4 regions of the Micromonospora sp. NPDC001898 genome follow, and region 1 is predicted to be linked to each of the others. Evidence: riboswitches for the same ligand, from Rfam matches in the RefSeq annotation. Region 1 holds a riboswitch; each other region holds the start of a gene.
The links. Region 1 has a riboswitch for cyclic di-AMP ahead of ACFYZF_RS27300 (NlpC/P60 family protein). Riboswitches for the same ligand answer to the same signal wherever they lie in the genome.
Positions count from the first base shown of each region.

Region 2: linked by a shared signal. The riboswitch ahead of ACFYZF_RS17290 (coiled-coil domain-containing protein) and the one ahead of ACFYZF_RS27300 (NlpC/P60 family protein) in region 1 are both predicted to bind cyclic di-AMP.
Region 3: linked by a shared signal. The riboswitch ahead of ACFYZF_RS28195 (coiled-coil domain-containing protein) and the one ahead of ACFYZF_RS27300 (NlpC/P60 family protein) in region 1 are both predicted to bind cyclic di-AMP.
Region 4: linked by a shared signal. The riboswitch ahead of ACFYZF_RS11470 (C39 family peptidase) and the one ahead of ACFYZF_RS27300 (NlpC/P60 family protein) in region 1 are both predicted to bind cyclic di-AMP.

Region 1 is NZ_JBIATC010000021.1:69,784-77,288, forward strand. Features, by position in the region: gene ACFYZF_RS27290 (NlpC/P60 family protein) at 98-1,117, shown strand; gene ACFYZF_RS27295 (N-acetylmuramoyl-L-alanine amidase) at 1,204-3,195, opposite strand; cyclic di-AMP (ydaO/yuaA leader) riboswitch at 3,408-3,548, shown strand; gene ACFYZF_RS27300 (NlpC/P60 family protein) at 3,561-4,601, shown strand; gene dcd (dCTP deaminase) at 4,653-5,231, opposite strand; gene ACFYZF_RS27310 (pyridoxamine 5'-phosphate oxidase family protein) at 5,331-5,891, shown strand; gene ACFYZF_RS27315 (zinc metalloprotease) at 5,963-6,946, opposite strand; tRNA gene ACFYZF_RS27320 (tRNA-Gly) at 7,236-7,309, shown strand.
Region 2 is NZ_JBIATC010000006.1:383,258-390,762, forward strand. Features, by position in the region: gene ACFYZF_RS17285 (carbonic anhydrase) at 1-339, shown strand, start outside; gene ACFYZF_RS17290 (coiled-coil domain-containing protein) at 418-1,440, opposite strand; cyclic di-AMP (ydaO/yuaA leader) riboswitch at 1,444-1,575, opposite strand; gene ACFYZF_RS17295 (YibE/F family protein) at 1,742-3,145, opposite strand; gene ACFYZF_RS17300 (hypothetical protein) at 3,597-4,241, shown strand; gene ACFYZF_RS17305 (DUF305 domain-containing protein) at 4,333-4,962, shown strand; gene ACFYZF_RS17310 (metal-sensitive transcriptional regulator) at 5,108-5,410, opposite strand; gene ACFYZF_RS17315 (heavy-metal-associated domain-containing protein) at 5,560-5,769, shown strand; gene ACFYZF_RS17320 (hypothetical protein) at 5,798-6,835, shown strand; gene ACFYZF_RS17325 (heavy metal translocating P-type ATPase) at 6,837-7,505, shown strand, end outside.
Region 3 is NZ_JBIATC010000024.1:48,007-55,511, forward strand. Features, by position in the region: gene ACFYZF_RS28165 (glycoside hydrolase family 3 protein) at 1-215, opposite strand, end outside; gene ACFYZF_RS28170 (DUF3145 domain-containing protein) at 320-811, opposite strand; gene ACFYZF_RS28175 (hypothetical protein) at 1,201-1,530, shown strand; gene ACFYZF_RS28180 (alpha/beta fold hydrolase) at 1,776-2,699, shown strand; gene ACFYZF_RS28185 (HelD family protein) at 2,867-4,984, shown strand; gene ACFYZF_RS28190 (cation diffusion facilitator family transporter) at 5,090-6,004, shown strand; cyclic di-AMP (ydaO/yuaA leader) riboswitch at 6,158-6,287, shown strand; gene ACFYZF_RS28195 (coiled-coil domain-containing protein) at 6,292-7,371, shown strand; gene ACFYZF_RS28200 (SRPBCC family protein) at 7,450-7,505, opposite strand, start outside.
Region 4 is NZ_JBIATC010000004.1:201,001-208,505, forward strand. Features, by position in the region: gene ACFYZF_RS11450 (polysaccharide pyruvyl transferase family protein) at 1-936, opposite strand, end outside; gene ACFYZF_RS11455 (acyltransferase family protein) at 1,243-2,466, shown strand; gene ACFYZF_RS11460 (hypothetical protein) at 2,631-3,023, shown strand; gene ACFYZF_RS11465 (hypothetical protein) at 3,154-3,915, shown strand; cyclic di-AMP (ydaO/yuaA leader) riboswitch at 4,233-4,375, shown strand; gene ACFYZF_RS11470 (C39 family peptidase) at 4,599-5,462, shown strand; gene ACFYZF_RS11475 (CDP-glycerol glycerophosphotransferase family protein) at 5,614-7,320, opposite strand; gene ACFYZF_RS11480 (D-ribitol-5-phosphate cytidylyltransferase) at 7,364-7,505, opposite strand, start outside.

The sequences.
Region 1 (7,505 bases):
GAGTGGGCCTCGCCTAATGTGGGGCGCTGACCGCTGTGGGTCGTCTGTCTCGTTCTTCCCTCTCGCGAGCGCCCGGCGGTCGGTTGCGAAGGAGTCGGTGCCGGTGGCAACCATGCCCCCCCATCGCCATGTCCCGGGCCGGTCACCTGCTCGTCCGGGTGGCGCCCGCCGGTTCGTACGACGCCTGCTCACCCTGGTCGCGGCGGTGGCCGTGGGCGCCGGAACCCTGACCGCGCCCGCGTACGCCGAGCCCTCGGTCGACGAGATCGAGGCGCAGATCGACAAGAAGTGGGAGCAGCTCGAACCCACCATCGAGCAGTACAACAAGGTGCGGGCCCAGCTCAAGCTGAACAAGCAGAAGTCGGCGGAGCTGCAGAAGAAGATCGAGCCGCTCGCGCTCGAGACCGAGCTGGCGATGAACCGGGTCGGTGACCTCGCCGCCCGCTACTACATCTCCGGCCCGTCGCAGGACCTCGGCGCGCTGCTGGTCAGCACCAAGCCGGGGACGCTCGCCGAGCAGCTCACCATGCTGGACCGGCTGGCCTCGGAGGAGCGCCGTCAGTTGCAGGGCGTGCTCGCCGTCCGGGCCAAGTACGACGGACAGAAGCTGAAGCTGGACACGCTGATCGTCAGCCAGGAGAAGCAGACCAAGGAACTGGCGGCCAAGAAGACGCAGATCAACACCGAGATCAAGCAGTTGCAGGCGTCGATGCCGAAGACCGTGGTGCCCGCCGGCGGCGGCTGCCCCACGATCCAGGGCGTGGTCAGCGCGGCTGCCCGGACCGCGATCAGGACCGCCTGCGCCCAGGTCGGCGATCCGTACGTCTGGGGGGCCACCGGCCCGAACTCGTTCGACTGCTCCGGCCTGACCCAGTACGCGTACAAGGCGGCCGGGATCTCGCTGACCCACTTCACCGGCGCGCAGTGGAACGAGGGCCGGGCCATCCCGCGCTCGGAGGCCCGCCCGGGTGACCTGGTGTTCTTCTTCAGCGACCTGCACCACGTCGGCCTCTACCTCGGCAACGACAAAATGGTGCACGCGCCCCGGGCCGGTAAACCGGTCAACGTGAGCAGCATCAACACCATGCCGGTCGCCGGCTTCCGCCGACCCGGCTGACGCCGCGCGGCCCCGCACCTGAGCACCGCCCACGACGAAGGCCCCCGGTCGGGTGACCGGGGGCCTTCGTCGTGTCGAGGAAACCGTCAGCGGGGCGCGCCCAGCGGGGACGGCACCAGGTTCACGTCGGCGCGGTCGACGTACATGATCCGGTGGCCGAACTGGATCTGCACGTACTGCTTCTCACCCCGGATCACCGTCCGGTCACCGGGGGCCGAGCCGTCGAACGTGGTGGCCCGGTAGTACTCGCCGGGCAGCACGTTGCCGACGGCGTACCGCTGGCCGGCGGAGAGGGTGTACTGCAACGGCGAGATCGGCTGGTACGGCACGCCGGCCGGGTATGCCGCCTCCTCCGGGTAGGCCCGCCCGTACACCGGGATCGTCGCCTTCCCGGCCTTCGGGGTGGCCACCAGGCCGACGGTCCACGCCGCGGTGGGCGCGGACGCCGGGTTGTGGAACCACGCCTTCTGCCCGAGGTACCAGATCGCCGTCCAGTCACCATCACGGCCGGCCAGGGCGTACGTCTGCCCGGTCGAGGCTCGGGCGCCGTGGTCGGAGACGGCCATCGTGGCCGGCGAGCCGTTCGGACGCAGGGCGATGTCGTTGACCAGCGGCGCGTCGGCGCTCGGCGCGGAGCGCAGCACCACCGCCGAGGAGCCGCGCGAGGGGCACGGCACGCCTGCCGTCACGCAGCCGGTGAACGCCGGCCGGTTGGTGGCGAAGTCGGGGTCGATCCGCACCATGCCGGTCAGCGGGGTGCCGGTGTTGAGCTCCGGCGCGCGCAGCAGGTCGAAGTAGTGCGACCAGTCCCAGTACGGGCCCGGATCCCAGTGCATGCCCCGCACGTTCGCCGCGACGGTGCCGGGGACGTTGTCGTGGCCGATGATGTGCTGCCGGTCCAGCGGGACGCCGTGCCGCAGCGCGAGGTACCGGACCAGCTTCGACGAGGTGCGGTACATCGCCTCGGTGTACCAGGTGCCCTGGGCGGCGAAGCCCTCGTGCTCCAGCCCGATCGACTTGGCGTTGACGTACCAGTTGCCGGCGTGCCAGGCGACGTCCTTGGTCTTCACGTGCTGGGCGATGTGCCCGTCCACCGAGCGCAGCGTGTAGTGCCAGCTCACGTAGGTCGGGTCCTGGACCATGTTGACCGTGCCCGCGTAGCGGCCCTCGGTGTCGTGGATGAGGATGTACTCGACCTTCTGCCGCTTGGGCCGGTCGGACAGGTCGTGGTTGCCGTAGTCGCCGGGGTCGGCGCTGAGCGACTGGTAGGGGGCGGGGATCCACTCGCAGGAGATGGTCGACGGGCACTCCAGGCCGTCGGGGCGCTCCGGCAGGCGCAGGCCGAGCCGGTCCAGCCAGGACTTCTGCGGGGTCACCGCGCGGGCGGCGAGGGTTACCCGCTGCCCGTCGTCGGTCACCCGGCTCTCGCCCTCGGCGATGGTGCCGAAGACCTCGTCGGCGAAGGCCGCCGCCGCGTCGGCGCCGTCCGCGCCGGCGTACCGGGCCACCGCGCCGTACCAGGCCGCCGGGTCGGTGCCGGCTCCGACCGGGGCGCCGATCTGCCGCTGGTACGACGCGAGCAGCGCCGCCCCGCCCCGGATGTTCGTCGGCGCGTCGGCGCGCAGGGCAGCCTCGTCGGCCCCGGTGAGGGTGGCGGCGGTGTCCAGGGTCTGCAACGACGCCGCGGTCGGGGCCTCGTCGGCCGAGGGCTGGGCGGCGGAGAGGGCCGGGCGGGAGTCGTCCCCGCGCGGGTCCTCGTCGCCGGAGTCGTGGTGGGTGCCGGTGGGCAGGCCGGTCACGTATTCGGCGTCGGTGAGGTGCATCGGCCCGTACCCACCGCTGGTGCTGGGGGTGCCGGCGTTGGTGTCCCAGCGGGACTGGAGGTAGGAGACGCCGAGCAGGACGCTCTCCGGCACGCCGTACTCGGCGGCGGCGTCAGCGTACTGCTGCTGGCGGTCGGGGGTCTGGCCGGCCGCGGCCGGGGAGGCGGTGGTACCGAGGGGCACAAGGGCCGTGGTGGCGGCCACGGCGGCGGCGAGCAGGATCCGTCTGCTCGACGACACGACAGAACGGGGCATCGAACCTCCTGGTTGGGCGTCGGATGAGGTCACCCTTCCGCCGTCGTCCTCCCACGTCAATAGCTTTCCACCAGGTGTCGCGATGTGAAGGAAACTTCCGCACGGTGGCGTGGTATGGCGTGTCATCGCCCGGCGGGTTGCGGATCGATAACGGGCGTCTCTACTCTGGTCAATCGTCGGCCGGTAGCTGTATCGCCCAGCCGGGCGGTGACGGTCCGACACCGCCGAGTCGCCTCCGGGCGAGCCGGGGACCCAGGTACGCCGGGGTGAATCCGCAGCGCCGCTGCGGTAGGGCGCTCTCCCTTCCCGCCCGAACCCGTCAGCTAACCCGGTAGGCGGTCAAGGAAGAAGGAGAACGGAGCCAGGTGGCACTTCCTGCCCTGCGGCGCCCGTCACGCCGGTCGGCGCACGTCGACCGGACACCGGTTACGCCGCGTCCACGCTGGTCACGCTTCACCACCGCTCTCGCCGCACTGGCCGGCGCCGCCGTCGTCCTGACCGGCACCCCGACCTCGGCCCAGGCCGATCCCTCGATCGCCGAGATCGAGCGGCAGATCGACCAGGACTGGAACAAGCTCGAACCGCTCATCGAGCGGCACAACGCCACCCGTCAGGACCTCGCCCTCAAGCGTCGGCAGGCCGACGCCGTCGCCAAGCAGATCGGGCCGCTGCAACGCCGGGTCGACGAGGCGATGGACAAGGTCAGCGGCCTCGCCGTCGAGGCGTACAAGACTGAGAACCTGTCGGCGGTGAACGCGCTGCTCGGCAGCCGCTCGCCCGGTCAGATGATGGGACAGTTGGAATTGCTCGACCAGTTCGCCGAACGCCAGCAGCGCGACATCCGGGCGGTCGTCGACCTCCGCGACGAGCTCGATGCGAAGAAGAAGCCGCTGGACGAGATGGTCGCCCAGCTCGCCCGCACCGAGGCGCAGCTTGCCGCCAAGCGGAAGCAAATCAACACCGAGATCGACCGGCTCCAGAAGCTGCGGCTCAAGGTGTACGGCAACGGCGGTGGCGGCGCGCTGCGTCCCGCTCCCTGCCCGGCTGCCTACCCGGGCGGCGGCGCGGGAGTCGCGGTGAAGTTCGCCTGCGCCCAGATCGGCAAGCCCTACGTCTGGGGCGCCGAGGGGCCCAACTCGTACGACTGCTCGGGCCTGATGCTCGCGGCCTGGGCCAAGGCCGGCGTGTCGCTGCCGCACAACGCGGCCCAGCAGCGGTCGGTGACCGCCCGGGTGAGCCGCGCCGACCTGCGCCCCGGTGACCTCGTCTTCTACTACGCCGACCTGCACCACGTCGGCATGTACGTCGGCGGCGGCTGGGTGGTGCACGCCTCCCAGGCCGGCCAGCCCGTCAAGATGAAGCGCGTCGACGACGGCCAGATCCACAGCTACGGCCGCCCCGACTGAGCGGCGGGGGGCCCGTTCCGCGGGACGGGCCCCCCGACCACGCCCGCGCCGTCAGCGGGTGGGCCAGGTACGCCAGTTCTGCCAGGAGCGGCTCGGGGTCGGGCCGCGCTGGCCCTGGTACCGCGAGCCGTACACCGTCGACCCGTACGGGTGCTCGGCCGGGGAGGAGAGCCGGAAGATGCAGAGCTGGCCGATCTTCATGCCCGGCCAGAGCGTGATCGGCAGGTTCGCCACGTTGGACAGCTCCAGCGTGACGTGACCGGAGAAGCCCGGGTCGATGAACCCGGCGGTGGAGTGGGTGAGCAGCCCGAGCCGGCCCAGCGAGCTCTTGCCCTCCAGCCGGCCCGCGAGCTGGTCGCCGAGCGAGATCACCTCCAGCGTGGAGGCGAGCACGAACTCGCCCGGGTGCAGCACGTACGGCTCGCCGTCGGGCACCTCGACCGCCGAGGTCAGGTCGTCCTGCTGCGCCGACGGGTCGATGTGCGTGTAGAGGTGGTTGTTGAAGACCCGGAAGAGCTTGTCGAGGCGCACGTCGATGCTCGACGGCTGCACAAGGGTGGGCTCGAACGGCTCCAGCGCGAGCGTGCCAGCCTTCAGTTCGCTGACGAGATCGCGGTCGGAGAGCAGCATCGGCACACCATAGCGACCCTGGTCGGCGGGCCTGTCATCGCCTGTGGCAACCGGCGTGCCGCGCTCGCCTGTCGTACACGTGTTCGATAGAATGTCCACATGGCTTCCTGGTCCGAATTCGCCGCTGACGAGCCACGACTCGCCGGCGGGATCCGCCTCCTCATGCAGCAGTACGGGCCGGGCTTCGGCTACCTGGCGACCGTCCGCGCCGACGGTGGGCCCCGGGTGCACCCGGTCTCCCCGGTGATCACCGACGACGGGCTCTTCTGCTTCATCGTCGACTCGCCGAAACGGCGCGACCTCGAACGCGACGGCCGCTACGCGCTGCACTCCTTCCCGCCGGAGGACAGCGACGACGAGGCGTACGTGGCGGGGCACGCGTGGCCGGTGACCGACCAGGCCCGGGTGGCTCGGCTCGCCGAGCTGGGGCGGGCCGCCCCGCAGGTGGACTGGCGGCTGTTCGAGTTCACCGTCGACGTGGCGATGCTCGCCCGCCGCTACCAGGCCGGCTCCGTCTTCCCGGGCGGGGGCCCGGGGCAGCCGGCCGTGCAGGTGTGGCTCGACCCCCGGGCCGCCGAAGGCGCGGGCGGCGCCCCGGTGGGCGTACCGGATCGGGGGCCGACCCGGCGCGCCCACGGCTCCCACCGCGCGGCGGCCTGACCCCCGACGACACCGGTGCCGGCCCCGTCGAAGGACGGGGCCGGCACCGGAGGGTCAGGAACAGGGGTGCGTCAGGCCGCGCGGTACGCGTTCCACGCGGTCAGCATCCGGCTCGCCTGCCCGGCGGTGAACTGGTGCATGCACGAGTCGTAGGTGTAGTCCATGAAGTTGGTGATCGGGTCCTTGCCGGTGGCGGTGCAGGTGTCCCGCCCGGTCGGGCACTCGTACGCCGGCGAGGCCTCCGCCGGGGTGTCGCTCACGCTGTCGCCCGAGCCGGAGCAGCCGCCCTGGAAGGTGTGGTACAGGTTCAACCAGTGGCCGACCTCGTGGGTGCCGGTGTCGCCCTGGTTGTAGTTGGTGGCGGTGCCACCCGGCAGCGACTCGTTCAGGGCGACGACGCCGTCCATCTTGTCGAGGGTGCGCTTCGGGAAGGTCGCCCAGCCGAGCAGGTTGTCGCTCAGCTCGCCGAGGTAGATGTTCAGGGTGTTCTTGCCGCCCTCACGCAGCGAGGTCTTCATCGAGCGCTCGGCCGACGAGCCCGACACGATCGGGTACCACGCCGGGTTGGTGACCCGGTTGATCTTCTGGAGCTGGAAGCCGAAGGCGGTCGCCGCGCCGCCGGTGGCGCCGCTGTAGGCCTGGTTCAGCACGGCGATCTGCGAGGTGATCAGCGAGTCCGGGATGTTGCCGCCGGCCCGGGTGCTGTTCTCCTGGATGACGTGCACGACGACCGGGATGGTCACGGTCGCGAGCGTGCCGGCGCCGGCCCCGGCCCGGAAGTTGGCCCGCTCGCGCAGGGCACCCGCCAGGTCGGCCTCGCGCTCGCGGACCTGGGCGGCGGTCAGCTCGTTGGGTTCGTGCTTGGTCTGCGCGCCCGCCTTGACCCGGGCGTCGGAGTGCACGTCGGCCGGCTCGGCGCACGTCTGAGCCGGGGCGGCGGAGAAGGCCGATGCGGCGGGAACGACGCCCACGGCGGCGGTGCTGAGCAGGAGTGCGAGGGTCGTCGACGCGACGCCGGCGGTACGCCGGGTCAGCAGGTTGGCACGGAGTCCCATGGGCCCACCTCTTTCTGGCGGCGCGGCAGGGGGTGTGTCGCGCCGTGGCTGAAACTTGTGGCAGACGTTACAACCGATCGAAGGATTTGAGAACGGCTATATGTTGCCGGTATGAAACTTCTACGGTTCATCGATGGCTCGGGTCATCCGGGGAGGCGGTGAGGTGGCCATGGACCGGGTTGGGCGGAGTACGGGCAGCGGCGTCGGCCCGGTGCGGCTGCCGGTCGGCGGCGCGCGACGGGGTGCCTGGATGCACCCGGCGAAGCCGTCGGGTACAGTGGTGCCGCCTGCGGGTGTAGTTCAATGGCAGAACATCAGCTTCCCAAGCTGACAGTGCGGGTTCGATTCCCGTCACCCGCTCCACCACGAAGGCCCTGGTCAGGACGTGATTCCCGGCCAGGGCCTTCGACGTTGCTGACGCTTACCGCGCTTGCCGTGCCCGATTCCGGGTCAGCTGAGCGCGGGGTGGGCTCGGGCATGCGGTGCCCCGCTGCGGTAGGTAGAGCCAGGTATACCGCTCGGGTACCGGCGCCTCGACCGGGGGCGCGGGCTCGTGCAC
Region 2 (7,505 bases), on a different contig from region 1:
GACGCCGTGGTGCCCAGTCTTCGCCGGGCCGCCGAGCGCGGGGTCGAGGACATCAACGGGATCGTCGACATCCACATCGCGCAGACCGTCGAGGCGATGCTCGCCGACTCGTTCGTGCTGGCCGCCGAGGTCACCGCCGGGAGGTGCGCGGTGGTCGGGATGTCGTACCGGCTCAGCGCGGGCGGGGTGCGGACGGTGGCAGCGGTGCCCGCCGGCTTCGCCCCGGCCGTCGCCGTGGCCCCGGCCGTCCCCTCCGCCGCGGCCCCGGCCGCCCAGGACGCGCCCACCCCACCCCCGGGAGTCACGCCGGCCAATCCGGCAGCCCCGGCCGCCGCCTGAGACGCTCGTAGGGCCACGACACGGCGAGGGCCGCCCCCGCGGGTGTGCGGGACGGCCCTCGGTCGCGTGGCGGCGGCGTCAGAGCAGCGACATGTGCACGTGGTCGGTGTGGTCGGAGGGCCCGCTGTAGGACTTCCAACCGGTCGCCGGGAACCATATCTGCCGGTTCCAGATGACGTAGTAGATGCCGAGCCGGTCGGCGTTGCGGATGAGGAACGCGGCGAGGTTGTTGCCGTACATCCGGGTGTCGTTGTTGTGCCAGGGGGAGAAACCGCTGTTCTGTAGCGACCAGTCGCAGGCCCGGCCCTTGGGGTGCTCCCACGGCCCGCCCGGGCGGTAGCAGCCGACGAACCGGTGGAAACCGGCCCTCTTGGTCTCCTTGTACGCGTGCAGCGTCCGGGGGGTGATCGTGCCGGAGGTGGTCGGGTCGTTCTCGGTGCGCGACTCGGGCCGCCACTCACCGTCCCCGGTCCGGCCCGGCGCCATCCGCGCGACCGGGGAGGTGGCGTCGACCAGGCCGCCGGTGAAGCCCTTGCCACCGACCAGTGCGAGGGATTTCTCGGCGTCGTGCTGCTTCTTCGCCATGATCGCGGTCTGCTTCTGCTGCTCGCGGATCTCGGCGTCGACCGCGAGCTTGGCCTGCTCCGCGTGCTTCTTGGCGTCGTTGACCTCGCCCAGCTTCCGAGCGTTGATCATATTGAGCTGGTCGAGGGCGGTGGCGCGCTCGACGAACGAGTCCGGGGCGCCGCTCTCCAGCAGCATCGCCATCGCGCCGATCCGCCCGGTCCGGTACGACTGGGCGGCCATCTCGCTGATCTGCGGGGCGAGCGCGTCCAACTCCTGTTCGGCCCGCTTCACCTCCAGAGCGAGCTGGAGCTGGCGCTTCTTGGACTTGTCGAGCTTCGACTGGGCCTGGGTGTAGTCCCGGTTGGCGGCCTCGATGACGTCGGTGATCAGCTTGGGCTCGTCGTCCTCCTCGTGCCCCGAGGGTTTGGGGGTGGAGGGCGCGGCGAACGCCGGGGCGGCCGGCCCGGCGAGGATCGCCAGCGCGGCGAACACGGCCGCCACGGGTGCCAGCCAGCGGCGCAGGGGTGCCGTCACAGTTTTCCCTTCCATCGACCGCCGGCCGGGTTAGCTGACGGGTTCGGGGCGGAAGTGGCCCCTACCGCTGTCGCGGATTCACCCCAGGTACCTGGATCCCCGGCTCGCCTCGCGGCGATTGGGCGGCGGCACCGCAGGCGCCGCTGCGCGCCTTCGGCGGTGACCGGCAGCGAGGTTACCCGACAGCCCTCGTGGGGATCTACGTCCGGATGCCGACTAAAAGCGTTATTTTGCAATTGCTTTCGGTAGTCAGTGACGCGATTCTCACCCGTGACACCACTCTCGGTCGCGCTGTGAAGTGTCACCATGTGCTGTCCGTGCTCCCTTCTCGGCCGGCCCACCGGGCCGGGGAATCGGTGGGGCGGGCCGGCCCGCCGGGAAACCGGTCGTCGGGCCGCCCACCGCTGAGCGCCTCCAGCGCGAGGTCCGGCTCCGCCGGGTGCCGGGCTGCGCCGGGGGTACGCGAGGCAGGCACGTCCCCGTCGCCGCCCGGCCGGCCGGGCCCGGTCGCTGCGGCCCGACCCGCTGCGGTGACCACTGCGGCCAGCCCGGTCGTCAGCGGTACGGCGGCGATCAGGCCCAGTGTGGCGACGGCGCTGCGGACGATCTCCTGCGCCATGAACTCGGTGGTCAGGATCTCGGTCACCGGGCGGGAGTCGGCGGTGAGCAGGAGCAGCAGCGGCAGCGACGCGCCCGCGTACGCCAGCACGATGGTGTTCACCGTGGACGCGACGTGTGCCCGGCCGACCCGGGTGGCCGCCCGGTAGAGCTGCAACCGGGACAGCCCCGGGTTGGCGTTCGCCAACTCGGTCACCGTGGCAGCCTGGGTGACCGTGACGTCGTCGAGCACCCCGAGCGAGCCGATGATGATGCCGGCCAGCAGCAGGCCGTGCAGGTCCACGTCGCCCCGGAACATCGACAGGGTGGTGGCGTCCTCGCTGCCGTGGCCGGTGAGGTGGGTGGCGGCGGCGGCCAGGGTGCCGAGGACGCCGGTGAGCACCAGGCTGCCCAGGGTGCCGAGGACGGCGACGGAGGTCTGCGCGCTCACCCCGTGGGTGAGGTACAACACCACGAACATGATCAACGCCGAGCCGACGATGGCGATCAGCAGCGGTGACCCGCCGGCGCCGATCCCGGGCAGCACGAACGTCAGCAGGATGGCGAAACTGGCGGCCAGGCCGGCCAGGGCGGCCAGCCCTCGCCAACGGCCGAAGGCGACGATCGCCAGCGCGAACACCACCGCCAGCCACACCAGCGGGGTGCCACGCTGGTGCTCGGCGATGCTGTAGGCGCTCGTCGACGGGTCGGCCGGGTCGGTCAGTTCGACCAGGACGATCCGGTCGTCGACGGCGACGGTGGGCGCGCCGGGGCCGGTCGGGACCGGCGTCCCGACCTGCTGTCCCGCGTCCGGCCCCTGCTCCACCCGGACGGTGACCGTGCCGCACGGGCCGTCCTGCGCGCCCGGCCCAGCCTCGCCCTCCGGCGTCTCCGGCTGCGGCGGGCACGCCTCGGTGACCACCCGGGTCACCGTGCCGTGGTACCGGGGCACCGCCGGGCTGCCGTCGACCTGCGGGCCCCCGTCGCGGGGCCAGAGGGCGACTGCCGCGATCACGGTGATCACGAAGAGCGGCACCACGGTCGCGACGAGGACCCGCCGTACCCCGGGAGGGGCGGGCGGGGCCGGTCGGGTGTGGTCGGCACCCATCGACGGTCTCCAAACGGTGTGTCAGCGCGGGGTGCGGCCCGGTGGACCGGGCGGTTCAGCGTTCCCGTCGTCCGGCCCGACCCGTCGGGTCGGACTCGCCGGCGAGAAGGTTCCCCCGGTGTCCGTGGCGTCACGCACGGACAACGCGGGGCGGGGCGGTGCGGCGGCCCGGCACCGGCCGCCGGGTCGGTGCCGCCCGGCGGCGGGGTGCGCGGGCGGTCGGTGCGGAATCCGGACGACCATCGCCCGAAATGGTAGCCATCCCCACCTGGGGAACGCAGATCGCGTGCCCGATCGGCCCGCCGGACATGTCCCGACTGACCTCCGGGTCGATCGGCCCGCCCGGGTGCGGGGGCCGGTAGCCGCACCGGCCGGGACCGGTGGGCGGCGGTGCGACCGCTCGTGGCGTGTTCGGCCCGGGCGTTCGGCCGGACCGGCTAGCGTGGACCGGGTGCGGACGGCGACGGTGCTGACTGCCGGGCGGTGGGCCCGGCTCACGCTGATGATCTGCACCCTGGTCGGGCTGGCCGCGATGCACACTCTCGGCCACGGCGCGCACGGCGGCGGTGGCCACGGCGGTCACGACCGGGCCGGGTCTCCCGACGCACACCCGGCCGCCTCCTACCGCGCCACCACGACGGGCGGCGCTTCCGCCATGACCGCCATGACGGGCGCTGCCCTTCCGGTGGCCATCGGCGCGGCCCTCCACGCGGCCGGCGCTGCCTTCCATCCGGCCGGCGCGACCGGCGCTGCCCTTCCCGTTGTCGACGCTGGGGCGGGCGCCGTGCTCCGCGCCGGCGTGACGCGGGTGGGCGCGATGCGGGTGTTGCCCGGGGGGTGTCCGGTGGCGGGGTGCCCGTCCGCGCGGCTGGTGCCCGCCGGCGATCCCGGTGCCGGCCCGCCCGGCTGGAGCATCTGCCTGGCGGTGCTCGGCGCGCTCGCGGTGGCGCTGTTCGTGGCCGTGCTCCTGCTCAGCGGGGTGCGGTCGGTCGGCCCGTCCGCCCGTCGGCACGCCGGGCCGCCCGCCGGTCCGCGCGCCCCACCGCCCCGGCCGATCGGCCTGTGGCTGGCCGAGATCTCGGTGTCGCGTACGTAGGACGCCTCGACGCGGGCGCCCGGCCCCTGCTGCCGGCGACCCGTGTCCCCGTCCTGCCCGCGTACGCACTCGACATCGAAGGATCCAGACCGTGACCACTCGTACGATCGCGCGCCGCGCCGCCCTGGCCGGCGGGGCGCTCATCGCAGCCCTGGCCCTGAGCGCCTGCGGCTCCGCCGACCACACCTCCTCCGGCCACGACACGCCGCCCGCCGCGACCAGCGGCGCACCGGCGAGCGGGTCGGCCACGTTCGGCGACGCCGACGTGATGTTCGCCCAGATGATGATCCCGCACCATCGGCAGGCGGTGGAGATGGCCGAGTTGGCCGGCTCCCGGGCCGCCGACGCCGAGGTCAAGCGCCTCGCCGTTCAGATCAAGGGTGCCCAGGGGCCGGAGATCGCGACCATGACGGGCTGGCTCACCGGGTGGGGCCGTCCCGTCCCGTCGGACGGGCCCGGGCACGGGATGCCGGGGATGGACCACGGCATGCCCGGAATGATGTCCGACGCGGACATGACCAGGCTGGCGGGCGCGACCGGCCCGGAGTTCGACCGGCAGTTCCTGACCATGATGATCGCCCACCATGAGGGTGCGATCACCATGGCGAAGGAGGAGCTGGCGAAGGGCACGCACGCCGAGGCCAAGGCGATGGCCCAGGGGATCGTCACCGCCCAGCAGGGCGAGATCGACGCCATGAACAAGATCCTCGCCAGGCTCTGAAGCCGGGGGCCTTGTGATGGGGGCGGGTCTCTCCGGCCCGCCCCCGGTCCCGGGCGGCGAGCCAAAGGCCGGTCCTGGCCACGGGACTGGGTCGGGCCCCGCGGCGGAAAACGGGAACGGGCGGCGCGGGCGGCGGCGGGCGCGGTCAGCCGCGCTTCATGAGGCGGCCGACGGCGGCCATCATCTCGGTGGCCATCTCGTCGGCCCGGCCCTCGGCCGCGCCCTCGTGCATGCAGTGCCGGGCGTGCCCGTCGAGCAGGCCGAGGGCGACCTTTTCGAGGGCGGCCTGGATCGCGGAGATCTGGGTGAGCACGTCGATGCAGTAGCGGTCCTCGTCGACCATCTTCTCGATGCCGCGGACCTGGCCCTCCACGCGGCGGAGCCGCGCGAGCAACTGGTCCTTGCTGGCGGTGTACCCCCGGGTCGGGGTGGGCGTCGGTGCGGTCATGGCATCGAGGATAACCTACCCCCAGGGGGTATGCTACGGTTCTTTGCGGCAGCGATACCCCCCACGGGTATCGGGATGGCCGGAGATGGCTGTGGTCCGCCTCACGATTACCCCCCGGGGGTATGGTGGGCCAGGAGAGGGGAATCGCGATGATCACCACGACATACCAGGTGCAGGGGATGACCTGCGGGCACTGCGCCACCTCGGTCAGCACCGAGATCGGCGCGATCGAGGGCGTCAGCGACGTCCAGGTGGAACTGGTCGCCGGCCGGGTCACCGTCACCAGCGAGGGCCCGCTGGACACCGACACCGTGCGCGCCGCCGTCGACGAGGCCGGTTACGACCTCGTCGGCGCGTGACGCCGCCCGCACAGAACCGAGGTACCCGATGAACACGGCGACGAAGCTGAGCGGTTTCGCCCTCGGCCTCGCGGCGGTGTTCGGCGCGGCGTACGGGGTCGGCCGGGTGGCCGGCCCCGTCGCCCCGGCCGCCGAAACCCGCCACGACGCCGGTGACCCCGCCCACGGCAGCGCCGCGCAGCCCTCCGGCGACGCGCGCTCCTCCACCGACGACGCCGCAGCCCACCTGCCCGGCGGGCTGCTCGTCTCCGACCGGGGCTGGACCCTGGCCCCAGTGGCCGCGCCGGCCGGCGAGTTCGCCTTCCGGATCACCGGCGCCGACGGCGCACCCGTCACCCGTTACGACGTCGCGCACGACAAGCGGATGCACCTGATCGTCGCGCGGCGGGACCTCTCCGGCTTCCGGCACGTCCACCCGGAGCTGGCTCCGGACGGCACCTGGCGTGTTGCCTCCCCGCTCGGCGGCCCGGGCGTCTGGCGCGCGTTCGCGGACTTCACCCCCACCGGTGGCCCGGCGCTGACCCTCGGCGTCGACGTCACGGTGCCCGGCCCGGTCGACACCCGGCCGCTGCCCGCCCCGGCGAGCAGCGCCACGGCCGACGGCTACACCGTCACCCTGGCCGGCTCGCCGCAGCCGGGCCGCGCCACCGAGCTGACCCTGACCGTGAGCCGGGACGGCACGCCCGTCACCGACCTGCAGCCCTACCTCGGCGCGTACGGGCACCTGGTGGCGCTGCGCCAGGGGGACCTGGCGTACCTGCACGTGCATCCCGAGGGCGCGCCCGGGGACGGGCGGACCCCGGCCGGGCCGGCGGTGACGTTCTCCGCGGAGTTCCCCTCGGCCGGTGCGTACCGGCTCTACCTCGACTTCCGGCACGGCGAGGCGGTGCACACGGCCGAGTTCACGGTCGTTGTGGGTGCCCCCGGCGTGCCCGGCGGCACGGCGACGAGCACGCCGGCCGCCACCACCAGCCCGACCGCCACCGCCCCGACCGCCACCGGCACCCCGAGCGTCGGTGCCGGGCACGGGGTCCCCGGGCACGGGCACGACTCACAGGAGGGCTGAGATGACCTCGCCCACGCGGCCGTTGCAGGTCGCAGCGAACCGGATCGAACTGGCGATCGGCGGGATGACCTGCGCGTCCTGCGCCGCCCGGATCGAGAAGAAGCTCAACCGGATGGACGGCGTGACCGCCACGGTCAACTACGCCACAGAGAAGGCCAGCGTCTCGTACGCCGACGACATCAGCCCGGACGACCTGATCGCCACGGTGCAGAAGACCGGCTACACGGCCGTCGTGCCACCCCCGCCCGCCCGGGCCGGCGCGGAGCCCGCCGCCGAGCCGGTCGACGAGCTGCGCGGGCTGCGTACCCGGCTGTGGGTGTCGGTCGCGCTGGCCGTGCCGGTGATCGTGCTCGCCATGGTCCCGGCCTGGCAGTTCGACTACTGGCAGTGGCTGTCGCTGACCCTGGCCGCCCCGGTCGTGGTCTACGGCGGCCTGCCCTTCCACCGGGCCGCGCTCGTCAACCTGCGGCACGGCGCGGCGACCATGGACACCCTGGTCTCGCTGGGCACCCTGGCCGCGTTCGGCTGGTCGCTGTGGGCGCTGTTCCTCGGCGACGCCGGGATGCCCGGCATGACCCACCCGTTCCGGCTCGACATCACCCGCACCGACGGCGCCGGCAACATCTACCTGGAGGCCGCCGCCGGGGTGACCGCGTTCCTCCTCGCCGGC
Region 3 (7,505 bases), on a different contig from region 1:
TCGTCGGCGAGGGCACCGACCAGGGCGGCGGCCCGGGCGGCCGGGTCGGCGGCGGCGGGCGGGCCACCGGACGCGGTCGGTTCCGCCGCGGCCGTGCTGGTCGACGGCGTGGGACGGGGCCGGTCCGGCTCCCCCGAGCATCCGGTAACGAGCACAGCGGTCAGGGCGGCGAGCGCGACGCCGGCACGTCGCGGGGTAATCGACACGCGGACCATCCCACCAGTTCCCCCCTTATCAGGGCAACTTGACCCGGTCGAACATCACCCCGCCGGGCGCGTGCGGGCAGCGCCACCCCCACTGGACGCGCGGCGGGCGCGGCTCAGCCGACCCGGGTGAGCAGGGTCACCGGCGCGCCGTCGCCGGCGTACCGGTAGGGCTCAAGCTCGGCGTCCCACGCGGTGCCGAGCGCCTTGTCGAGGGCGTGCGCCAGGGCCTCCGGGGCACGGGCTGCGGCCATGATGGCGCGCAGCCGGTCCTCGCCCAGCTGGATGTCGCCGGCCGCGCCGACGGCGGCCCGGAACAGCCCCCGGCCCGGGACGTACATGAAGCGCTCACCGTCGACGCCCGCGCTCGGTTCCTCGGTCACCTCGAAACGGATCATGGGCCACTGCCGGAGGGCAGCAGCCAGCTCGGCGCCCGTCCCCGGGCGACCGGTCCACCCGCACTCGGCGCGACGGGCGCCGTGGTCGACGGGCTGAGCCGTCCACTGCAGGTTGACCGGCGCGACAAGGACGCGCGCGATCGCCCACTCGACGTGCGAGCACACGGCGAGCGGGGTCGAATGGACGTATACGACGCCACGCGTTGGCACGGTGACCTCCCGGAGAGCGAGGTGCGTCTTCCCCTACGACCTCGACCACCCGAGTGGCTGTTGCAACACATGATGACTGGTGTGGCGGATGGTGCGCCAGTGAATCGGGGAATTCGCCGGAACCGGCGCTCGGATCCACCCCGGTTCGGGCGACCGGAGCGGCCGTCCCGGTCTGCCGGCGAGCGGTCCGACCCGGCGGAATGCCGGGCCGGCGTCCGTGGTTGTGCCCTTCGGACAGGCACGGTGACCAGCCAGGCATCGCGGTCGTGTAAAGTTCTCTCGGCGGCTTGTGCCGCGCACAACTTCGGCGGACCGAGGCTCATTCCGAGCGTCACCCGTCACAGCCCCCGGACGTTACCGTCCTCCCGTACGTCTCAAGGAGTACCTCCGTGGCGAGCAACACCTCTAAGACCGCGCGCGCGTCAGTCCGGGCCGGCCAGGCAGGCCAGGGTGGCGCCCTCAGCGTGCTGGGCGAGTTCAAGTACGTCATCCCGCTCAACGGCGGCAAGCACGCCTACGTGCGGAACCTGACCAACGGCAAGACCGCGCACCTGCGCACCGACTCCGAGGCATTCGTCGAGGAGATCCGGGTGCTGGCCGCCGCCGGCCACGCCGCCAAGATCCGGGCCGAGCTGAACAACCTCGCGGCCACCCACCCGGACCACGGCTGGGACGCCACCGAGAAGCGCCTCGCCGAGGCCGGCGTCTTCGGCGGCTGACCCCGCCCACCGCGACACCAGGAACCGCCCGTCGGGTCTACCCGGCGGGCGTTTCGTCGTCTCCGCCTCCGCTCACGGGAGGCGTCGCCTCCCGCCCACGGCAGGCGTCACCCCCACCCCCACCGCAGCCGGCCGGCTGACCTCCTTCCCCTCACAGGGTTGGCGTGGTGTCATGACGGGTAGCCGGTGTTACCGCCGGGTCACCCGATGGTGAAATTCTCGCGGCGGCCCGAGGGGAGGCGGCGATGCCACAGCAGACCGAGGTACGGCTCGCCGACGACGTGCGGCTGCACGTCGAGGTGTCCGGGCCCGCGGACGCCGAGATCACCGCGCTCCTGCTGCACGGCTGGACGCTGGACGGGCGGAGCTGGCACCGGCAACTCGCCGAGATCCGCGAGCGGTTCGGCGGCCGGGTCCGGGTGGTGACCTACGACGCCCGGGGACACGGCCGGTCGAGCTGCATGGCGCTGCGCACCGCCACCCTCGCCCAGCTCGGCGACGACCTGGTCGCCGTGCTCGACGCGGTAGCCCCGACCGGGCCGGTGGTGCTGGTCGGGCACTCGATGGGCGGCATGACGGTCATGGAGTACGCACACCGCCACCCCCGGCACTTCGCAGCCCGCACGGCCGGGCTGGTCTTCGTCTCGACCACGGCCGAGGGGCACACCCACACCGCCTACGGCCTCTCCCCGCGCATCGCCCGGCTGATCCGGCTGGCCGAGACCGCCGGAGCCGGGGTGCTGGCCCGCTGCGGCGCATGGCGCCCGCCCCGGGCGCTGCTGCGGGCCCTGCGGCCCAGCATCCGCTGGATGCTCTTCGGCGACCGCTGCGATCCCACCGACATCCGGCTGGTCACCTCGGCGGTGGCCCGCGCCTCGCTGCGCTCGATCGGCGGCTTCCGGGCCTCGATCGGGACGCAGCACCGGCTGGACACCCTCGCCTCGCTGGCCCACCTCCCGGCGGCGGCGCTGGTCGGTGACCGGGACCGGCTCACCCCGCCTCCGTGCGCCGAGTCGATCGCGGCGGCGCTACCGGCGACCGAGCTGACCGTCTGCCCGGGTGCCGGTCACATGTTGATGATGGAGCGGCCGGGCCAGGTGAACGCCGCCGTGGCCGGCGTGCTGCACCGGGTCCTGGCGGGCGCGCCGCACCCGGCTTCCCCCGCCTGACCGGAGCCGCGTCACAGGGGTGAGCGGCGGTCCGGGACGTGGGCTGGATCGCGGCGGCGGCATGGCCCCGCGTCCCGGTCGGCCGGTGGCCGTACCCTCTCCGGTTAGCCCGAGGCGCGGCCCGCGCCCCGGCGCGGCCGTCCGCCGCCGTCTGCGAGGAGCTGCGCGTGACCGACCGGACCACCCTGGAGCAGGAGATCGCCGTCGAGCAACGGCATCTCGACCGGGTGTACGCCCGCCTCAGCGAACTGCGCCGCTCGGCCGCTCAGGCCGAGAAGGACGGCTACCAGCTGGCCCGGGTGGGCAACTTCGGCGCGCTGGTCGAGCGGGACGCGATGGTCTTCCACGCCGCCCAGCGCCGGCACCGGCTCGACGCCGAACACGAGGGGCTGGTCTTCGGCCGGCTGGACCTGCGCGACCGGCAGGTGCTGCACGTCGGACGGCTCGGGGTGCGCGGCGAGGACGCCGAGACCCTGGTGGTGGACTGGCGGGCCCCGGCCGCCGCCGCGTTCTACCAGGCCACCCCGGCACAGCCGCTGGGCGTGGTGCGGCGGCGCACCATCGGTTCCTCGGCCGAGCGGGTGACCCGGATCGAGGACGACCTGCTGGACCCGGCGGCTGCCCCGCCGGACATGGCGGTGGTGGGCGACGGCGCGCTGCTGGCCACCCTGTCCCGGGCCACCGGCCGGGGCATGCGGGACATCATCGCCACCATCCAGCGGGAGCAGGACGAGGCGATCCGCTCCCCCGGCTCCGGGGTGACGATCGTCTCCGGCGGCCCGGGGACGGGCAAGACGGCGGTCGCCCTGCACCGGGCGGCGTACCTGCTGTACTCCGATCGCAGCCGGTACGCCGGCGGCGGCATCCTGGTGGTCGGCCCGTCGGCGGTGTTCGTGGAGTACATCGCCTCGGTGCTGCCGTCGCTGGGCGAGGAGACCGCGACGCTGCACTCGCTCGGCTCGCTGTTCCCGGGGATGGACGCGACGCGCACCGACCCGCCCGAGGTCGCGGCGGTGAAGGGATCGCTGCGGATGCGGCGGGTGCTTGAGCAGGCTGCGCGGGACGCGGTGCCGGGCGGGCCGGGCGAGCTGCGGCTGCTCTACCGGGGCGCGCTGCTCCGGCTGGACCGCCGGGAGTTGGACGGCATCCGGGACCGGGCGCTGTCCCGGGGTGCCCGCCGCAACGAGGCGCGTCGGGCCGGCTTCGACGGGGTGTTCGCCGCGCTGTGGGCCCAGGCCCGGCGGCTGAGCATCCGCCAGCTGCCCGAGCAGCCCGCGTTCGAGGCCGAGATCGCCGAGCGGCCCGATTTCCGCGAGTTCCTGAAGGCGTGGTGGCCCCGGCTGCACCCTCGGCACGTGCTGGGCTGGCTGGCCCGCCCGGACCGGCTGCGCCGGTACGCCGGGGGGATCCTGTCCCGGGCGGAGATCGGACTGCTCGCCGAGGCGTACCGGACGTTGGACGACGAGGGACTCACGATCGCCGACATCGCGCTGCTGGACGAGTTGGACGCGCTGCTGGGCAAGCCGATGCAGCCGAAGCGGGCCAAGCGGGACCCGTTCCAGCTCGCCGGGGGCGTGCGGGAGCTGAGCACGCAGGCCGACCGGCAGCGGGCGGCCCGCGAGGCGGCCCGAGAACGCCCGGAGGACTACCGCGACTACGCGCACGTGGTGGTCGACGAGGCGCAGGACGTCTCCCCGATGCAGTGGCGGATGGTCGGCCGGCGCGGCCGGCTGGCGTCCTGGACGGTGGTGGGCGACCCGGCGCAGACCGCGTGGACGGGCGCGGAGGAGGAGCTGACCCGGGCCCGGGACCAGGCGCTGGGCCGGCGGCGTCGGCACCAGTTCGAGCTGACCACCAACTACCGCAACTCGGCGGAGATCTTCGCGGTGGCGGCGGCGGAGATCCGCCGGCTCTACCCGGACCTCAGGCTGCCCAGCGCGGTGCGGTCCACCGGCGTGGAGCCGGTAGCGCTGACCGTGCCGCCGGCCGAGCTGGAACGGGCCACCGTCGCGGCGGTCGCCACGCTGCTCGGCGAGGTGGAGGGGACGGTCGGGGTGGTCACGCCGGTGCCGCGCCGGGACGAGGTCGCCGGCTGGCTCGCCGGCCTGGCCGCGCCGCGCCTCCAGGTGGTGACCAGTCTCCAGGCCAAGGGCATGGAGTACGACGGGGTGGCGCTGGTCGCCCCGGCCGAGATCCGGGCCGATCCGGGCTCCGGCGTGCGGACGCTGTACGTGGCGCTGTCCCGGGCCACCCAGCGGCTGACCACGATCGATCCGACCGGCTGACCGGCCGGGGCCCCCGTCCCCGGTCGGACGCCCGATTTCACTTGCATACATAGCGATGTGAGCATAAATTAAACCGGGTCCGGATCGGGGACGGAGGGTGTTGGCGTGGGCGCAGGTCATGACCACCACGGCGCGGTGGCGAACGCCGCAGACCGCCACTCAGGGCGACTCTGGGCGGCCTTCGGGCTGCTCACCGCCCTGATGATCGTCGAGGCGGTGGCCGCGTTCGGCACCGGCTCGCTGGCACTGCTCTCCGACGCCGGGCACATGTTCACCGACGTGCTCGGCATCGGCATGGCGCTGGCCGCGATCACCGCCACCCGGCGGGCCACCGCCGACCCCCAGCGCACCTTCGGGCTCTACCGGCTGGAGGTGCTCGCCGCGCTCGGCAACGCCGTCCTGCTCAGCGGCGTCGCGGTCTACGTCCTCGTCGAGGCGGTCCGCCGGTTCGGCGATCCACCCGAGGTGACCGCCGGCCCGATGCTCGTGGTGGCGACGCTGGGCCTGCTCGCCAACGTTGCCGCGTTCGCCCTGCTGCGCAGCGGGGCGAAGGAGAGCATCAACATGCGCGGGGCGTACCTAGAGGTGCTGGGCGACCTGCTCGGATCGGTCGGGGTGATCGGTGCCGCGGCGCTGATCGCCGTCACCGACTGGTGGTGGGCGGACCCACTGGTGGCCGTCGCGATCGGCGTGTTCATCCTGCCCCGCACCTGGCGGCTCGGGCGGGCCGCGGTGCGCATCCTGGTGCAGGCCGCGCCGGAACACCTCCAGGTGACCGCGGTGCACGACCGGCTGGTGGCGGTGCCCGGCGTGGTCGAGGTGCACGACCTGCACGTCTGGACGCTGACCTCCGGCATGGAGGTCGCCTCGGCCCACCTGACCATGGCGCCGGACGCCGAGGTGGGCGCGGTGCTGACCGCGGCCCGCACCGCCCTGCACGAGGACTTCCACATCGAGCACGCCACGTTGCAGGTGGAGCCCGGGGCGTCGGCGGGCCCCTGCGGGCCGACCGGCTGGTGATACCCACGCCCATCAATTAAGTGGTGTAATGTGCCCTCATGCCGGTTATGACAGCATTGACCCACGCACCGTCCGTCACGGAAGCAGCGGGGGTCTCATCCGCACCGGTAAGCTCTCATCCGGCCTCCGCCGGGCGGCGCCCTCCGGCGCCTGCGGTGGCCGCCGCCTAATCGCCTCCTGGCGAGCCGGGGAACCATGTTCGTGGGGTGCATCCGCCTGAGTGGTAGGGATCTTCCGTCCCGAACCCGTCAGCTAACCCGGTCGGCGACTGACGGAAGGACATACGTATGCCAGTAGTGGCACCTGTACGAAGGACCGCCGCCCGGATGGCGGCGATGCTGGTGCTGACGCTCGCCGTCGGCCTCGGGTTCGGGCCGGTGTCCCCGGCCGGCGCGGCCCCACCCACCGGCCTGCGCGCCCCCACGCCCGGCCAGGACGAGGAGGGCGGCACCCCCGCCCTGCGCGCCCAACTCGAAGCGGCCAGCAAGGGCTACCTGGACGCCAAGAGAGCCCTGGCCAGCTCGGTCAAGCGGCAGCAGCAGCTCGGCAGCCAGCTCAAGACCGTCGAGGCGGAGCTGACCGTACGCGGCGCCAAGGTCGACGAGATCGCCGGCGTGGCGTACAAGTCGGGCCGGCTCAGCCCGGTGTCCGCGCTGCTCAACAGCACCAACCCCGCAGGCTTCCTGGACCGGATCGCCGCGCTGGACGCGGTCGCCACCAACGAGGACCGGGCGCTGCGCGACCTGCTGGAGACCCGGGACCAGGCCGCCAAGACCCGGCTGGCCCTCGACGGGGAGATCCGCGAGCAGCGCAAGCAGGTCACCGTGATGGCCAAGCGCAAGGATCAGGCCGAGCAGGCCCTGACCGTGGCCAACGAGAAGGCCAGCGCCAGCGCCAGCGGCGGCGGCGGGGCCAACCGGGGCACCTCCAGCGCGAACGCCACCCCGGCGAAGCGCAACTCCGACGGGTCATGGCCGTCGGAGTCGTGCAGCGTGAACGACCCGACCCCGGCCAACGGCTGCATCACCCCACGGACGCTGCACGCGCTCCAGCAGGCCAAGTCGGCCGGCTTCACCCGGTACGTCTCCTGCCACCGGCCCAGCGGCTCCGGCGAGCATCCCAAGGGACGGGCGTGCGACTTCGCCGCCCAGAAGGGCGGCTTCGGCGGGGTGGCCTCCGGCGGGGACCGCACCTACGGCAACAACCTGGCGGCGTACTACATCCGCAACGCCGACAACCTCGCCGTGCTGTACGTGATCTGGTTCAGGCAGATCTGGCTGCCCAGCAGCGGCTGGAAGTCGTACAGCGGGGGCAACGGGGACCCGTCCAGCGACCACACCAACCACGTGCACCTGTCGGTGTACTGACCGCGCGGCGTGTGGCCCCCGCCATCCGGGGGCCACACGCACAAGCCGTGGGGCCAGGCGGCGGCCCGGCCGCGCCGCTCAGGCGGGCTGAGCCGGGCCGTCCCCGGCGCGGTCCAGCACCTCTCCCAGCCTCC
Region 4 (7,505 bases), on a different contig from region 1:
GAAGTACCGGGCCAGCTCCAACGTGCGCGAGTCGTGCGCGAACAGGTAGCCCGGGGTGCCGGCGATCAGTGCCGTGATGGTGCCGTGGATGCGGGTGCCGAAGTTGAAGTCGAACCCGGACAGGTAGTCCATCCAGGTCCACGGGTCGACGAACATCCGCACCTTGTCCTCGACGAAGAGCGGGTGCGAGGTGTGGATCGGGATGGCGGCCTGCTTGCCCCGCTCCTCCGGCAGGTCGCCGTAGAGCAGGGTGCCGAGGGTCTTCAGGTCCTGCGGGAGGTAGCGCAGGTTCGGGTAGCGCTGGTGGTGCGAGGTGATCACCTTCGCCATCGACTTGACGTACGGGGAGACGGTCAGCGCCACCCGGTCTTCGACGGTGAGCGTCGCCTTCCGCTTCTCCACCCGCAGGCTGTCGCCGTGCAGGAACATCGACGGGCAGCCGATCACGTCGACCGCGGAGAAGCCGAGGCTGCGCAGGTACCCCTCGGTGATCTCGCCGCGCACGCCGATGCTGTGCGACCGGTCGAGCACCGCCTTCACGAACGGCTTGACCACGTCGTCGATCGGTCGCAGGTACTCCCGGTCGCCGTTGACGTCGGTCTGCGCGCCGACGCCCAGCACCACCACCGGGATCTTCAGCCGCTCGATGAGCCGGGTCATGCTGGCCAGCCGGTGGGCGTAGCTGCGCCGGAACGCGTTCGCCAGCGGCACCACGAAGACGTCGTACCGCTCGTTGATCTCGTCCGCGTCGCGCGGGTTGGCCTGGAACTTCGACGAGGTGATCTGCGCCGTCGAGGTCCGCAGGATCTTGTGCGCCGAGTGGCTGAACACGAGGTTGCCGGTGTTGTCACCGATCCAGTTGCGTTCGAACGTCTCCTCCGGCGAGTAGACGTCGAATGGGCCCTTCTTGGCCCGGAGCAGGATCCGCTGGTGCATCGGTGCCGTCCTTCTCGTCGTGTCCGCCCCGTCGGGGTGCGCCGGCGGGCGCCGACCGGTCGTGGCCCGACGAGTCAGGGCACGCCCGTGGGTTCCGAGACCGCGATATTAGGCCATCGGACACCTGCTTCTGGCATTCGCGTCTCCCGGCGAGCGCCGACGCGGGGGCAGGGCGGGCACTGCGGGTAGGGTGCCCGGCGGGCGGGACCCACCGGCCCGCCACGACACGGCGGCACCGGCTGCCCGGCGCGACACGAGGCGAGGAGGCGCGGTGTTGGTGACCCTGCGGACGGACGGACCGCCGGCATGACCAGCACACCGACCGTCGTACGACCCGAGCCGCCGGCCCGCCCGGCGAGCCGGCTGCCCTCGCTGACCGGGCTGCGCTGGATCGCCGCCCTGCTGGTCTTCGGGTACCACGTCGGCACCATGCGGATCGTCGCCGAGCCCGACTACCAGGCCGTCGTCGACTGGCTGTTCACCCTGGGCCTGTCCGGGGTGGAGTTCTTCTTCATCCTCAGCGGGTTCGTGCTGGTCTGGTCGGCCCGCGACGGGGACCGCCGACGCGACTTCTGGTGCCGTCGGCTAGCCAAGATCTACCCCAACCACCTGCTGATGTGGGCGGTGGTGCTGCTTACCGGCGGGTGGGTCTTCGCCGACCCGGTCAACCCCCGCGCCGCGGTGGAGAACCTCCTGCTGCTCCAGGCCTGGGACCCGACCCCCGGCTACTTCTACAGCGTCAACTCGGTGAGCTGGTCGCTCTCCTGCGAGCTGTTCTTCTACTTCTGCCTGCCGTTCGCGCTGCCGCTGGTCCGCCGGGCGCGGCCCGGGGCGCTGTGGGCGGTGGTGGTCGCGGTGCCGCTGCTGATCGTGGCGCTCTGGCCCGGTCAGCGCCTGGTGCCGCAGGAGAGCACCTGGTGGTTCACCCAGGTCTTCCCCGTCGTGCGGTCCCTGGAGTTCTGGATGGGCGTCGCCGCGGCCGAGCTGCTGCGCCGGGGGCGCTGGCGGGGCCCCGGCCTCAGCGCGGCCAGCGTGATCTTCGTGGCCACCTGGGTCGTCGCCTCGCAGTGGATCCGCGCCGAGCTGTGGGCGGCCCTGCTCGCGGCGGCGTACCTGCTGGTCATCGCAGCCGCCGCCGACGCGGACGTGCGCGGGGCGCGGACGCCGTGGCGGTCCCGGCCGATGGTCTGGCTCGGCGAGGTCTCCTTCGCCTTCTACCTGGTACACGTCTTCGTCATGGTCACCGTGCTGCGGCTGGCCGACCGGCTCGGCGTGGGGCTGCCCGGCTGGTGGGGACCGCTGGCCGTGGTCGGCTTCCTACTGGTGAACCTGGGGCTGGCCGCGCTGCTGCACCGGTGGGTCGAGATGCCGCTGACCCGCCGGCTCGGGCCGCCCCGCCGGCCCCGCCCGCCGGCTCCGGGCGGCGGGACGGTCCCCGGCGACCCGGCGGGGCCGCCCGGCCCGGCGACGACGGCCGTCCCCGCACCGGAGCACCCCCGCGAGCAGGTCGCGGTCCCCGAGCGGCACTGACCGCCCCGATCCCGCGCCGCCCCGCCGGGGCCCGGGACGCCGCCCACGGCCCCGTGGCGTACTCGTGGGGTGGGCCGACGGGCCGGGGAAGAACCGGACGATCGGGACGTCGCGACACGCCTGCCATCGGTGCGTCCCGCGGCAGGCTTCGGTAGCGTGAGCGGGTGCTTCCCGCCGCGCCGAACTGTCCTTTGTGGTGGGTCGCGCGCTGGACCGCCCGGATGCTGACCAGCCTGGCCGTCGCGGTCGCTTTCTCGCTGGGCGCCGGGTCGCTGTCGTTCGACCCGGCGCCGCCCACCGACGCCGCGGGCGGGTCCGCGGCCTGGTCTCCGCCGGGCAGCCCGGCCGGCCTCGGGTTGTCCGACCCCGACCCCGGCCCGGCCGCCGGGATGCGTGCGGTCGACCCTGGCCGGGCCGCCGCCGCCGCCCCCGCGCACCCCGGCGTGGTCCCGGCAGCCCTCGTGGGCCGGTCCGTGGTCGACCCGGCCCCGGCGCACCGGATGCCCGTCGGCCCCGCCCCGACGACCGCCGGGTCGCGCGCGCCGCCGCGCGGCTGACCCGTCCGCGACGCCGCCGTCTCGCGACCTCACCTCCGGATCCGTCCGCCCGGCCCGGTGGCGCCCCCGCGCCCCGCCCGGTGGCGCGGAGCGCCCGCTTCCCCCATCCACCCGCCGTTAGGTGCCGACCATGGACATCGTTCTCTACCAGTTCCTCGTCGAGGTGCCGCTGGCCGCCACCATCTGGTCGGTGCTGCTGGTGGTGGCGCTCGGCGTCCTCACCGCCCTGGTCGCCCGCCCGCAGCGGGACCGGCCGGTGGCCGACCCCGCCCCGCCCGCCGTCGACCCGGCCATCGAGGAGGCCGTCGACCTGCGCCGGTACGCCGAGGAGGTGGGGGTGGCCGCCGCCGGCGCCGCCCAGACCGCCCGCCGGCGGCGCGAAGTGTGGCTGGCCGCCCAGGATGCCCTCGATCGGTCCTGGCAGGCGTACGACGACGCGGAGGCCGCCGCGCGGCGCTTCTCCGGCGCGGGGGCACTGCCGGCGCCGCGCACCCCCCGCACCCCCGCCGAGTACGCCGCCCGGGAGCGCTGGCTGCACCACGCGGCCACGGCCGCCCACCTGCGCGGCGAGCTGTCCATCCGGCAGCTCTGCGACGTCTTCGCGCACCGGGACGGCTGGGATCCCCGGCTGCATCCGGTCCAGCAGGAGGTCGTGCTGGCCCGGGCGGTGCGGGACGGGAGGCAGGCCGGCCACCGGGCGGCGGCGGCCCGGGAGCGGGACGCCTGGCATGCCGCCGAACTGGCCGCCGAGGCCGCCCGGGTGCTGGCCGTCGAGGCGTACCGCGCCGCGGAGCGGGCCCGCCCCGTCCGGGTGCCCGCACCCCGGGCCGCGACGGCGGAGGCTCGCCGTACTGTCCCGGCCGCCCGCTGGCACCCGGCCCGGGTCGGCTGACCCGCCCCTGACGCGGGCGGGTCGCGGTGCCGCCCCGAATTTCTTTATGACGCCGGTCACATCGCCCGGGTAAACGGGCAGTCGACCCATCGGGGTGGGTCCACCGACATAACTCGCCGACGATCAAGACTGATCGTCCGGTTGTCGCCCGAAGGCACCCGGAAGGCCCGTAATCCCATTGAGTCGCGTCAGTTCCCAATGTGTTGCAAGAAAGCTGATCGGAGAGGGTTTAAGCAGGTGGGAAGGGCTTGGCAGGGCCTCGACCGGCCAGTAATGTCGGCCCGTCCGGTGCGGTACCCGATCGCAAGAGGCGACGCCGCGCCGACCCGCTTAATCGTGACCATCACGAACCGGGGACCCAGTGCACGTGTGGGGTGAATCCGCGGGCCACGGCCCGTGGTAGGGCGATCTTCCCGCCCGAATCCGTCAGCTAACCCGGTAGGCGGTCTCGGAAGGAGTGCCATCTTCGTGCAGCGCGACCCCATCCCTCGGTTGTTCCTCCACCGCGGCGCCGTGGTGCCCGCGTCCGTCGCCCCCGGGCTGACGAACTGACCGGCGCACCCGCCCGTACGCCCGGCTGACCGGGCATCTTCCCAGAGCCGACCTGACCGGCTGTGGACGTCTCCGTCCACGCCACCGTGCGACGACGCATGCCCAGGCGCCCCGCTCTCCGTCCCATCCCCGTGGAGGAACACGTGAACAACCACCTCAAGCGGCAGTTGCGACGTCTCGCCACCGAGCGCCCGTACCAGGTCGTCGCCGGCTCGGCCGCGGCGCTCCTGCTGGCCTCCGGCACCGGTGTGTTGCTGGCCGGCGCCGACGACACCCCCGCCCCCCGGCAGACCACCAATGCCGCCGTGGCCGAGATCGCACCCCGCCTCGACAGCGCGGCCAGCCGCGCCCAGGCCCGGGTCGGCGCGACCCCGTCCTCCAGCGCCTCGCCGTCGCCGAGCGCCACCACGGCCGCGCCGAACCCCGACCTGACCACCAAGGCGGCCCCGAAGCAGACCACGGCGAAGCCGGCCACCCCGAAGACGCCGTCGTCGAAGGTTCTCGACTACGCGTACCAGGCGCAGACCACCTACTACTACTGCGGCCCCGCGGCGGTGCGCAACGCGCTCTCCGCCACCGGCGTCGGGAGCACCCAGGACGGGCTGGCCAGCCGCCTCGGCACCACCGAGATGGGCACCAACTCGGCCGAGGACACCACCCGGGTGCTCAACGCGATGGTCAAGGGCGACCCGTACCAGACCCGGATGATCCCGGGCGGCGCCGCCACCGGGGCGCAGATCGACCGGCTCAAGGCAGACGTGGTGAAGGCGGTCGGCGCCGGGCGCGGCGTCGTGGTGAACATCGCCGGCGACGCCACCGACGTCGACGGCGGCTGGCACTCCTTCCCCGGCGGCCACTACATCGCCGTCGTGGGTTACCGCAACGAAGGCCGTACCGTGCGGATCGCCGACTCGGCCAACCCGGCCGCCTCGGCGTACTGGATCAGCACCACGGCCCTGGCGCACTGGGCGGCGACCAGGGGCTACTCGGCCTGATCACCCTCCCCCCACCGGGCCCCGGCTCTCCCCGTGAGCCGGGGCCCGGTGCCGTCCCGGGCCGGCACCGCGGCGTCCGGGGTGCCGGCCGGCACTGCGGCCGTGACCGAACCCGTCAGCTCCAACCTCAACCCTGACGCGAACCTCTTGATCACCGGGGGGAGGGGGCGGGGGAGGGCGGGGTGGGGGTCGGGCGGGGAGTGGGTGGGGTCCAGGTCGGGGTCAGTTCGCGGCGGGCCGCCGCCAGGAACGCCTCGGCGTACTGGTGGGCGGGGAAGTCGCCCAGGTAGCGGGAGCGGGTGGCCCAGCGGGCCGCCGCCTGGGGGTCGGTGTCGAGCAGGTGACCGAGCACCTCGTCGAGGTTGGCCGCGTCGCGTCGCAGCACGTAGCCCGAGCCGGCCAGGGGGAACCGCTCGACGAACCGGTCGCCGTCGCCGCCCATGTCCGTGACCGCGTACGGTTTGCCGGAGTAGAGGTAGTCGGAGATCACCCCGGAGACGTCCGAGAGAAGCGCGTCGGACCGGTTCACGCAGTCGACCAGGGAAATCTCCCGGCTGGCCGCAGCGCCCCAGACGTGCTGCCGGCCGGTGCGGGCCCGGTCCGCGGCGAGCAGCTCCGTGAGCCGGGCGAGCTGCCGCGCCGACCCCGGATTCTGCCCGGTGTACGGGTGGGCGCGCAGGATCACCGTCGCGCCCCGGGCCAGCAGCCCTCGGACGATGGCTTCGCCCACCGGCAGTGAGCAGTAGTTCGCGTCGGCGTGGTGGCCGGTCCAGGTCGGGGTGTAGAGGACCGTCGGGTTCGGCAGGCCGGTTGCCGGCTCCCGGTGCACCTCGATCGACTCGACCTGCGGGCGGCCGACCACGACGAACTTCTCCGCCGGGATGTCGACCCCCGCGCGGGCGTACCGCTCGACCGCGGCCGGGCCGGCCACGAAGATCCGGTCGAAGATCGCCGAGACCGGGTTGGCGCTGGGCGCCTTGTCGCTGTCGCCGTGGTGGATCTGCACGTGGGTGAGCTGGGTGAACCGGATGCAGTGGCTGTTCTTCGCCCCGTGGTTGACGTAGAACGCCACCTTGAGACTCGGCACCAGCGCCTCGTCCATCGCCTTCAGGGTGGGGCAGTACACCACCGGCGCGGTGGTGGCCGCGGCGATCGGGGCGAGGAACTCCGGCTCCCGCACCATCACGAGGAACGGCCGGCCGATCCGCTCCAGGTAGGGCAGCCACATGGTGACCTGGTACTCCGACCCGGGCGGGGCGGAGAAGTGCAGCAGGAACTCCGGCTGGTGCGCCCGCAGCGCCCGGGTCACCGCGCTGCCCCCGGTGCCCGGCCGGAACCGCCGGCGGGCCAGGTCCAGGGCCACCGCCCCGGCGCCCGCGCCGACGCCCAGCGCCAGCAGCAGGGCGACGTACGCCGGCAGCGCCAGCGCGGCGACCAGCGCCACCGCGGCGAGCAGCACCAGCAGGGCGTCGGCCAGCCGACCGGCGACCAGCGGGGCCCACGACCGGGCCGGTAGGTTGGCGGCCCGGATCTCCAGGTCCCCGGCCTGCCGCAGCGGCCCCACCAGCAGCACCAGCCCCAGCAGCACCAGGGCCGTGGCGGCCAGCGCCGGGTCGAAGCCGGCGTCGAGCCGGCGGGCGTACCCGACCAGGATGCCGGCCGCGAGCAGCACCGACTCGGCGGTGCTGTCGGCGGCCGGCCGGACCCGGCGCTCCCAGCCGGCGGCGGCCAGGGCCGCCACCGCGAGCGCCAGCCCCCAGCCGGTCGCCCCGGTCAGCGCGAGGGCGAGGAACGCCAGCACCGCCAGGCCGGTGGTCGCCACCCGGGCGGTCAGCTTCCTGACCAGGTCACCACGCATGTCGTTCCCGCTTCTCCCGCCGTGTCGCGGTGGGCGTCGTCGCTCAGCCGGCCGTGGCCGGGGTCGCCGTCGGCGCGCCCTGGGCGGGAACGTTCGCGGCGGGCCCCTCGCCCAGCGCCCGCCGGACGTCGATGACCTGCCCGGTCAGCTCGGAGATCAGCACGTCCAGCGAGGACTGGGCGACG